Regions from separate parts of the Pseudomonas sp. NPDC089422 genome, predicted to be linked through region 1. Evidence: riboswitches for the same ligand, from Rfam matches in the RefSeq annotation. Region 1 holds a riboswitch; the other holds the start of a gene.
What was found. Region 1 has a riboswitch for cobalamin ahead of ACIPZ8_RS02045 (TonB-dependent receptor). Riboswitches for the same ligand answer to the same signal wherever they lie in the genome.
Positions count from the first base shown of each region.

Region 2: it holds a riboswitch for cobalamin, as region 1 does, so the genes downstream of both, ACIPZ8_RS25130 (CbtB domain-containing protein) here and ACIPZ8_RS02045 (TonB-dependent receptor) in region 1, are expected to answer to the same signal.

Region 1 covers NZ_JBIVHW010000001.1:455,145-459,350, reverse strand. Annotated here, with positions in the region: gene lpxO (lipid A hydroxylase LpxO) at 1-445, shown strand, start outside; gene ACIPZ8_RS02055 (carboxymuconolactone decarboxylase family protein) at 539-883, shown strand; gene ACIPZ8_RS02050 (GNAT family N-acetyltransferase) at 962-1,531, shown strand; cobalamin riboswitch at 1,566-1,772, shown strand; gene ACIPZ8_RS02045 (TonB-dependent receptor) at 1,879-3,996, shown strand; gene ACIPZ8_RS02040 (DUF1624 domain-containing protein) at 4,121-4,206, shown strand, end outside.
Region 2 covers NZ_JBIVHW010000016.1:83,122-87,327, forward strand. Annotated here, with positions in the region: gene cobM (precorrin-4 C(11)-methyltransferase) at 1-566, opposite strand, end outside; gene ACIPZ8_RS25120 (cobalamin biosynthesis protein) at 597-989, opposite strand; gene ACIPZ8_RS25125 (CbtA family protein) at 1,007-1,699, opposite strand; gene ACIPZ8_RS25130 (CbtB domain-containing protein) at 1,707-1,892, opposite strand; cobalamin riboswitch at 1,989-2,213, opposite strand; gene ACIPZ8_RS25135 (hypothetical protein) at 2,372-2,518, shown strand; gene ACIPZ8_RS25140 (hypothetical protein) at 2,663-2,824, shown strand; gene ACIPZ8_RS25145 (hypothetical protein) at 2,861-3,175, opposite strand; gene ACIPZ8_RS25150 (hypothetical protein) at 3,424-3,792, shown strand; gene ACIPZ8_RS25155 (hypothetical protein) at 4,012-4,206, shown strand, end outside.

The sequences.
Region 1 (4,206 bases):
GGTCCGCCACCGTGACCCGTACGCAGGTTCGTACCGCTTCCACCTTGGCCTGGACACGCCAAACGATGACGGTTGCTACATCGACGTGGACGGCGAGAAGTACTCCTGGCGTGATGGCGAGGGCGTGGTCTTCGACGAGACCTACATCCACTACGCGGCCAACACCACCGAGCACAACCGCATCATCCTGTTCTGCGACATCGAGCGCCCGCTGAAGTACCGCTGGGCCACCGCGTTCAACCGCTGGTTCAGCCGCAACGTCATGGCCGCCGCCGCAGCGCCCAACGACGCCGGCGACAAGACCGGCGGCATCAACCGCCTGTTCACGCGCATCTACAAGATCCGCGAGCGCGGCAAGGCGCTGAAGAAGCGCAATCGCATGCGCTACTACCTGGAGAAGTGGCTGGTGGTCGCGGCCCTGGTGCTGGTGTTCGTCTACATCTGATGCTGCCCCTGCAACCTGTCGCCGGCAACCGGCGGCAGGCGCAAATTCGACTAGCCTGAAAGCTCCTCCCGCAACCTTGCCAAGGTGAAGACGATGAGCATGATGGACTGGGACGCCTACCGTAAGCAGTTGATGGCCGGCATCGGCGATCTCAAGCAACTGTCCCCCGACACCGTAGCCGGCTACATGACCGCCAGCGGCGCGGGTGCCAAGACCAACCACCTGGACGCCAAGACCCGCGAGCTGATTTCCCTGGCCGTGGCCGTCACCACCCGCTGCGACGGCTGCATCGCCGTGCACTCACAGCAAGCCGTCAAGCACGGCGCCACCCGTGAAGAGATCGCCGAGGCACTGGGTGTGGCCGTGGCGATGAATGCCGGGGCCGCGCTAGTCTACTCGGCCCGCGCCATGGATGCGGTGGGCAAGGCCAACGGCTGAAGCCCAACGGCGTCGCCGCCCTTGCGCGACGGCGCCGCGCCACCCAGACTTGGCGGCCTAGCCACTGCAGGAACCGCCATGATCCACATCCGCCCCATGACGCCCGACGACTTCGAGCGCTTCTGGCCGACCTTCCAGGCCATCGTCCAGGCCCGCGAAACCTACGCCTTCGACCCCGAACTGGACGTCGAGCAGGCGCGCCAGCTGTGGCTGCAACTGCCTCTGCACACCCTGGTGGCCGAGGCCGATGGCGAGCTGCTCGGCTCCTACTACCTCAAGGCCAACGCCGCCGGCCCTGGCGCCCATGTCGGCAACTGCGGCTACATGGTCTGCGCGGCCGCCCGTGGCCGTGGCGTGGCCCGGCTGATGTGCGAGCACTCGCAGAAGCTGGCGCGCCAGGAAGGCTTCCTGGCGTTGCAGTTCAACTCAGTGGTGGCGAGCAACGAAGTGGCGGTGGCGCTGTGGACCAAGCTCGGCTTCGAGACCGTTGGCCGCCTGCCCAAAGCCTATCGCCATGCCCGCCTGGGGTTGGTCGACTGCCTGGTAATGTACAAGTGGCTGGCCGATGAGCCGGTGGTGGAAAAGCCCCCCCTGCTGATCGGGCGCAAGAACATCGAAGCGCGGGTGTCGCGCCGCCGCGGGCGCTGACACGCGCATTTGACGCGCCGGCCATTCGATGGTCAGATGCGCGCCAGTTTCAGGTGTCCTGCGCCGCCGTGCGCAGGGTGAAACGGGAAGCCGGTGCGTCGTGGTTCACGACAAGTCCGGCGCTGCCCCCGCAACGGTAAGCGAGCGATGCCTTCGACACACCACTGTGCGCCAGCATGGGAAGGTGAAGGCCTCACGACCCTCGCAAGCCCGGAGACCGGCCTGAAGCGTCACTTGGCAACCCGCGGTGGGCGGGCGCAGGCCGGTATCCGCGTGCGCCTGCGTACGCGGTGCGCCTTTGCGTGTTTTCCACCGGGATCCATTCATTCCTGCAGTAGTGGAACGACATGTCCCGATTCATCAAGCTTCACCCCCTGGCGGCCTGCCTGGCCGTTTCCCTGCCAGCCCTGGCCGACGAACCTGTGCTGAACCTCCCTTCCACGGCCATCACCGATACCCGTGACCCACAGCGCGTCGACCTGGCTACGCCCAGCGAGGCCGGTTCACGGCTGAACCTCAGTGCTCTGGAAACCCCGGCCAGCACCAGCAGCCTCACGGCCGAACAGATCGAGCAGCGCAACAACCTCACCGTGCAGGACGCCGTGACCCGCTCGCCCGGCATCACCTTCATCGGCAACCCCGGCGATGGCGGCACCGGCCTGTCGGCGCGCGGCTTCACCGGCCATGGCTCGGTGATGACCCTGTTCGACGGCGCGCGCCTGTACACCGGGGCCGGTACCCAGACCTTCCCGGTCGACCCGTGGATGGTCGAGCAGATCGACGTCATCCGCGGCCCGGCTTCGGTGCTCTATGGCGAAGGCGCGACCGGCGCAGTGATCAACGTGATCCCGAAAAAACCCTTCGCTGGCGACATCCACAACCGCCTGCGCCTGGGCTACGGCTCCTGGGACCGCCAGCAACTGGGCCTGGACAGCGGCGGCAGCCTCAGCGAACGCCTGAGCTATCGCCTGACCTTGAACCAGCAGGCCGGCAACGGCTGGGTCGACCGCACCGACTCGCGCAGCCTGGCGCTCAGTGCCGCGCTGCGCTTCGACGCCAGCGACGACCTGAGCTTCACCCTCGCCCACGAGCGCGGCGACGCCCAGCCCGCCAACTACTACGGCACGCCGCTGATCGACGGCCATTACCGCAGCAGCCTGCGCAAGAAGAACTACAACGTCCAGAATGACGAGCAGCGCTACCACGACGAGTGGACCCGCTTCACCACGGGCTGGACGATCAACGACCACCTCAGCGCCAGCAACCAGCTCTACTACATCAAGAGCCGTCGCCACTGGCGCAATGCCGAGAACTACAGCTGGGACGCTGACCGCGCACTGCTGGAGCGCCAGAGCTACCTGGAGATCAAGCACAACCAGGAGCAGATCGGCGACCGCCAGACCTTCACCTTCGACCACAGCCTGTTCGGCCTTGCCAGCAAGACGCTGGTCGGTGTCGAGTACAACAAGGTGCGTTTCAACATCGACAGCAACCGGCCGTACAACGACGTGGGCGGCGACTCTATCGACCCATGGCAGCCGACCCCAGGCTGGTTCCACAGCGACTCGCCAACCCGCCCGCAGACGCTGTCCAGCACCCACACCTTCGCCCTGTTCGCCGAGAACCGCCTGCAGCTCAGCGAACGCCTGTCGCTGGTCACCGGCGTGCGCCGCGACCAGAACCACATCGACCTCGACAACCTGGTCGACGGCAGTCGCAGTGACCGCAGCCTGCAGGGCGGCAACTGGCGCGCCGGGCTGGTGTTTGCAGTCACCAACGACCTGTCGCTTTATGGCCAGTACTCCACCAGCGAGGATGGCGTTGACAACCTGGTCAGCCTCAGCCCGTCACAGATGCACTATGACCTGACCGAGGCAAAGCAGACCGAACTGGGCCTCAAGCAGCGCTTCTGGGAGGGCCGTGGCGAGTGGACGCTGGCGGCGTTCCATACCGTCAAGAAGAAGCTGCTGGTGGATGACCCGCTCACCCACGAGGCGCAACAGGCCGGGCAGCAGACCTCCGACGGCCTGGAGGCGTCGCTGGAACTGGCCCTGGGGCAGCAGTGGCAGGTATCGGCCAATGCTTCGCTGGTGCGGGCGAAGTACGATGATTTCGCCGAGGTGGTCGATGGCGTGGCCCAGGACCGCGCCGGCAACCGCCCGGCCAATGTGCCGCGGCGCACGGCCAACCTGTGGCTGAGCAAGGGCTTCGGCCAGCAGGTGGATGCCGGGATTGGCGCACGGTATGTAGATGAGCGTTATGCCGACACGGCCAATAGCCAGCGTGCGCCGGGGTATACCGTGGTCGATGCCGACATCGGCTGGCAGGTGTTGCCGGATGTACGCCTGGGGTTGCAGGTGAACAACCTGTTCGACCGGGAATATGTGGCGTCGGTGTTCAGTGGCGAGCAGTGGGTGATGGGGGCGCCACGGTCGTATTTCGCTACCGTGGATTACACCTTCTGATTTGAGCCGCCTGTCCCGGCCTCTTCGCGGGCACAGGCAACACAAAAACTGCTATCAACAGCAAATGAAATAGTTATAAGATAACGTTTCATTTGACAATCATTCCTGCCTGCGACCGCCTTCCATGACCAGCGCCTCAGCCTTCCCCACCCAGCTCACCCAGCGCCTGCAGAGCATCGATGCCCTGCGCGGCCTGGTGATCCTGTTCAT
Region 2 (4,206 bases), on a different contig from region 1:
TGAACCACTGCGATCGGGCAGTCAGTGCCGTAGTGGGGCAACAGTTCTTCGACAATGCGTGGCAGGTGCCTGACCCCGAGGTGAATGGCCAGGGTGCTGCCATGCCGCGCCAGCTCACCGAGCTGTTCGCCTGCGGGCATGGGTGAGCTGTCGCCGTAGCGGGTGAGGATGACCGTCTGCGCCACTTGCGGCAGGGTCAGTTCGCAGCCGAGCAGCGCCGCGCTGGCGGCAGTGGCGGTGACGCCGGGAATGATCTGGTAGTCGATGCCCAGTTCGCGCAGGTGGCGGATCTGTTCGCCGATGGCGCCATACAGGCTGGGGTCGCCACTGTGCACCCGGGCCACGTCCTGACCGTTGGCATGTGCGGCGCGGATGGCGTCGATGATTTGCTCGAGGTGCAGTTCGGCACTGTTGATGACCGTCTCGGCCTGATGCCCTTCGAGCACCGCCGCGGGTACCAGCGAGCCGGCATAGATGATGACCGGGCACTGACGGATCAGGCGTTGTCCCTTGACCGTGATCAGTTCCGGGTCGCCGGGGCCGGCGCCGATGAAGTAGACCGTCATGGCAGATCCTTGAATTGATGAAAGAAGCGATTATCCGGCGCAGGCCAGTGCCAGGGTAGCGGGGCCACGCACCTGGCGGGGCACCCTGAGTGTGGCGCTGGCATGGCTGAGGCTGGCCAGGGCCAGTGCCGTGCTCTCGGCGACGCCCCAGCAGCCGCTGTGGGCGTAGGCGACTGCCGAGTGGTGGCTGAGCTGTGGCTCGTACACCTGCAACTGCTCGGCAGCGAAAACCACCAACGGCAGGGCGTGACGTGCGGCGAGCTGTTGCAAGCCTGGCTCGTCGGCCTTGCCGGCAATGCTGGCAAAGCCGCGAAGTGCGATGGCATTCAGGCCGTGCTGCTGCAGCACTTCATGCAGCAAGGCGTCGAGAACCTCCACCGGGCAACCCCGGCGGCAGCCGAAGCCGGCATACAGTGCCGGCAATGGCTGGTCGATGGCCATCAGGCGTGGCTGGAGCGGCGATACAGCCAGGCGCTGAGCAGGCCCAGGGCCACCCAGAAGGCCGCGTTGGTCAGCCAAGAGGCGATCTTGAACTGAGCCTCCAGGGCTTGCGGGGCCAGGCTTTCGTGAACTTCCGGTTGCGGAGCACCGATCACGTGCGGCACCACCAGCAAGACCGCGCCCAGTGCCTTGAGCAAGCCATGGCGCGCGAACACCAGCAGGGCCAGGCCCACTGCGGTCGCGGCTGCGGTGCCGATCCACCAGCTCTGGCGCTGACCGAGGTCGGCGGCGGCAGTGCCTGGCAGTTCCGGCGGCAAGCCCAAGGTCGGCGCCAGGCAGAACACGGCAAAACCGGCCAGCCCCCACAGTGCGCCCGTGCTGGTGCGGCCCGGCTCACGCAGGCTGTACAGGGCGGCAAGGATCAGGGCGAAGCCGACGGCGACCACCAGATTGCCGCCGGTGGTCGACAGGATGCGCTGCCAGCCATCTTCTGGCGACCAGGCTTCCTCGCTGTGGGTGTGGCCTGCGCTGGCCTCTTCGCCGTGGCTGTGGTGCTCGGCTGCGGGAGCGGCCGATTCATAGGTTTCCGCCTCGAGGATCAGCGGTGCGACCCAGAAGCTTTGCAGCAGGGTCAGCAACAGCGCGGCGAGCAGGCCGCTGAACCCGGCAGTGCGGGCGATACGCATGATCATGGCAGCCTCAGTGGCAAGGGAAGGCGGCGCTGTGGCGGGTGTCGTGCGCGGCGTTGTGCACGGCTTCGATGTGCGAGAACCCGGCAAAGTAGACCAGGCACAGGCCGAGCAGGCTGGCACCGACGGCGATGACCACGCGCTGGCTGAGGGTAACGGGGGTGGTGATGCTGTGTTTGGCGCTGGTGACGGGCATGACGCGATCCTCTGCTTTTTTAGTAGGCAATGGGACAAGCGCGGCAGCCCCGGGCACGGGGCGCCCGAGGGAATGCGACAGCGCCCGCCCACCGCGGGGTGTTCATGAACGCCAGGCCGGTCTCCGGGCTTGCGAGGAGGAGCAGGGCTCCTTGAAAAGCATCACCTTCCCATGCCGGACTGCGTGGCACAGTGGTCTGGACGCTTCGCTCGCTTACCGTTGCGGGGGCAGCACCGGATTTGCCCGGCCCTGGTGAGGGCCTGCGACGCACCGATTTCCCGTTTCACCCCCGATGGGGGCACCTGACGCAAGGCGTAAGGAGAGCACGCGGCGAAGGTGGCGTCAAATGCTATGGCGTTGTGCCGAGGGGCAGGGGGCTTCATGAAACAGGATCAGTGGTTGGCGCCCGGCCCGAACCTCCCTGTTTTGCACAGTCCAACGTAAGCAAGGCCTCGCTTCGCCTGGCCGGAGGTACGCACATGAAACGCAAGACTGCATGGGTTGTCGTGTTGTCAGGGTTGTTGTTGCTCAGTGGCTGCTGGCCTTACTGGCACGACGGTGATCATCACCACCGGCATTACTACGATGGAGATCGTGGTGGTCACCAGGACTATCGTCGTTACTGATGCAAGGCAGCATTGGCTTCATCCCTTCCGCTTGCGGCCAGGCCTGTGCCACGCAACTGTAAAGAAATGGAAAAGCTCGCCCAGGCCGGCCGGTCTGGAAATTACACTTGCAGCGCTGTCCGTTTTGCCTTTTGGAGCGTTGTAATGAAGTTGAAGCATGTATTGCGTGCCGCCGTCGTGGCTGCACTGGTATCCACGCTGGCAGGTTGCTGGATGTTCATGCCGCCAGGTGGCGGTGGTGGGCATGGTGGAGGGCATGGCGGCCCGGGCATGATGGGCGGTGGACACGGAGGCGGGCCACGCTGACAGCAGTGAAACAGGCGGCTGTTCGCTCAGCTGCCTTCATGATTCATCGAGCATCCGTCCAGGATTGAAGAAGAACGATGCAATCATCACGGCGCTGATCACTCCCGACGCGTCCGCGACCAGCAACAGGAATTCGTTGCCCACCCCCAGCAGCGCCTGCTGGCTGATGGCGAAGCTTGCCCCGTGGGGAAAGGCGGCGATGCCCAGCAAGGCCACCGCCAACGCAGTCGACAGCAGCTTGCTGTACGTCCTCCTGAACGCCAGCGTGCAGGCCCAGAACAAAAAGATGCTGAACACGGCGAGGCCGGTGGAAATCACGAACTGGGTGAGTACTTCCAGCCACCACACCATGGGTCTCTCCTGAACGCTGCGCCTGGTCTATACGCATGAGAAACATGGCTGATTGAAATCGTTCCGCTCGGCTAAAGAAATAACGCGAAAGACGGAAAGTTGCCCGTGATGGGCCATTGTCCATATAGCAAATAAGCCTATAGGGCTGTGTGCGTTGCGCAGTACCATAGGTTCACGAAAACCAAAAAAGGGCGTTCAGTTTGGCCACTCTTTTCTAAGTTCTCGATGGGGCAGCTGGAGCGTGTCGCGTGAAGAGATCAAGATCGGTCGCAGGCGCAATGCTGTTAACCACTTTCGCCACGCTGTTGATGGCCGGGTGCGCACAGAATCGGGATGTGCGGGATGGCCATGATTATACGTCCGGTACTACCGATAGAAGCACGCCTGCTTATCTGGGGTGTGTCAAAGGCGAACTTCAAGGTAACGTGAAAACCTACGAAGTCGATGGCGACAACTCGGTGAAACTGTACGTCGAAAGTACCGACCCCACCCAGGCCGATGGTCTGGTAGAACTGCATGGCACAGGCGCCCAGCGTCAGTTTACGGCCTACCAGCGCGACGCCTGGTACGACCATGGCAGACTGCTCGATGCTGCATTGATGTGTAAAAAAGCCTGAACCGTTGATCTGCAAGTGCAAAAAGCCCGCACATGAGAGCGGGCTTTTTGCGATGGGTGCTGATCCATCAGCCTGGTGCATTCTAGGGGATGGAGCCGTCTTGCCCATTCGACGGAAGTCTTGCGCGGTCGCAATCAAGCCTGTGCACGACCTTGGTGGATTACTCCTGCGGCTCGATCCCGGCTAGAATGGCCCACGTTCCTGTCAGGTTAATCGCAAATGCCAACCGTTCGTATCCTATGTTGCGCCGCACTCGCTGCGAGTCTTGTTGCGTGCGCCAACCCAGGCAAGCCCACTGCCAGCAAGCTCACTGCAAAATCCCCGGATGTGTACGCCGCCTGCGTACTGCCAAAGTGGCAGGCACTCTCCCCCCAGACCACGCAAAAGTCCATCAGCCATGGTTATCGGTTGACC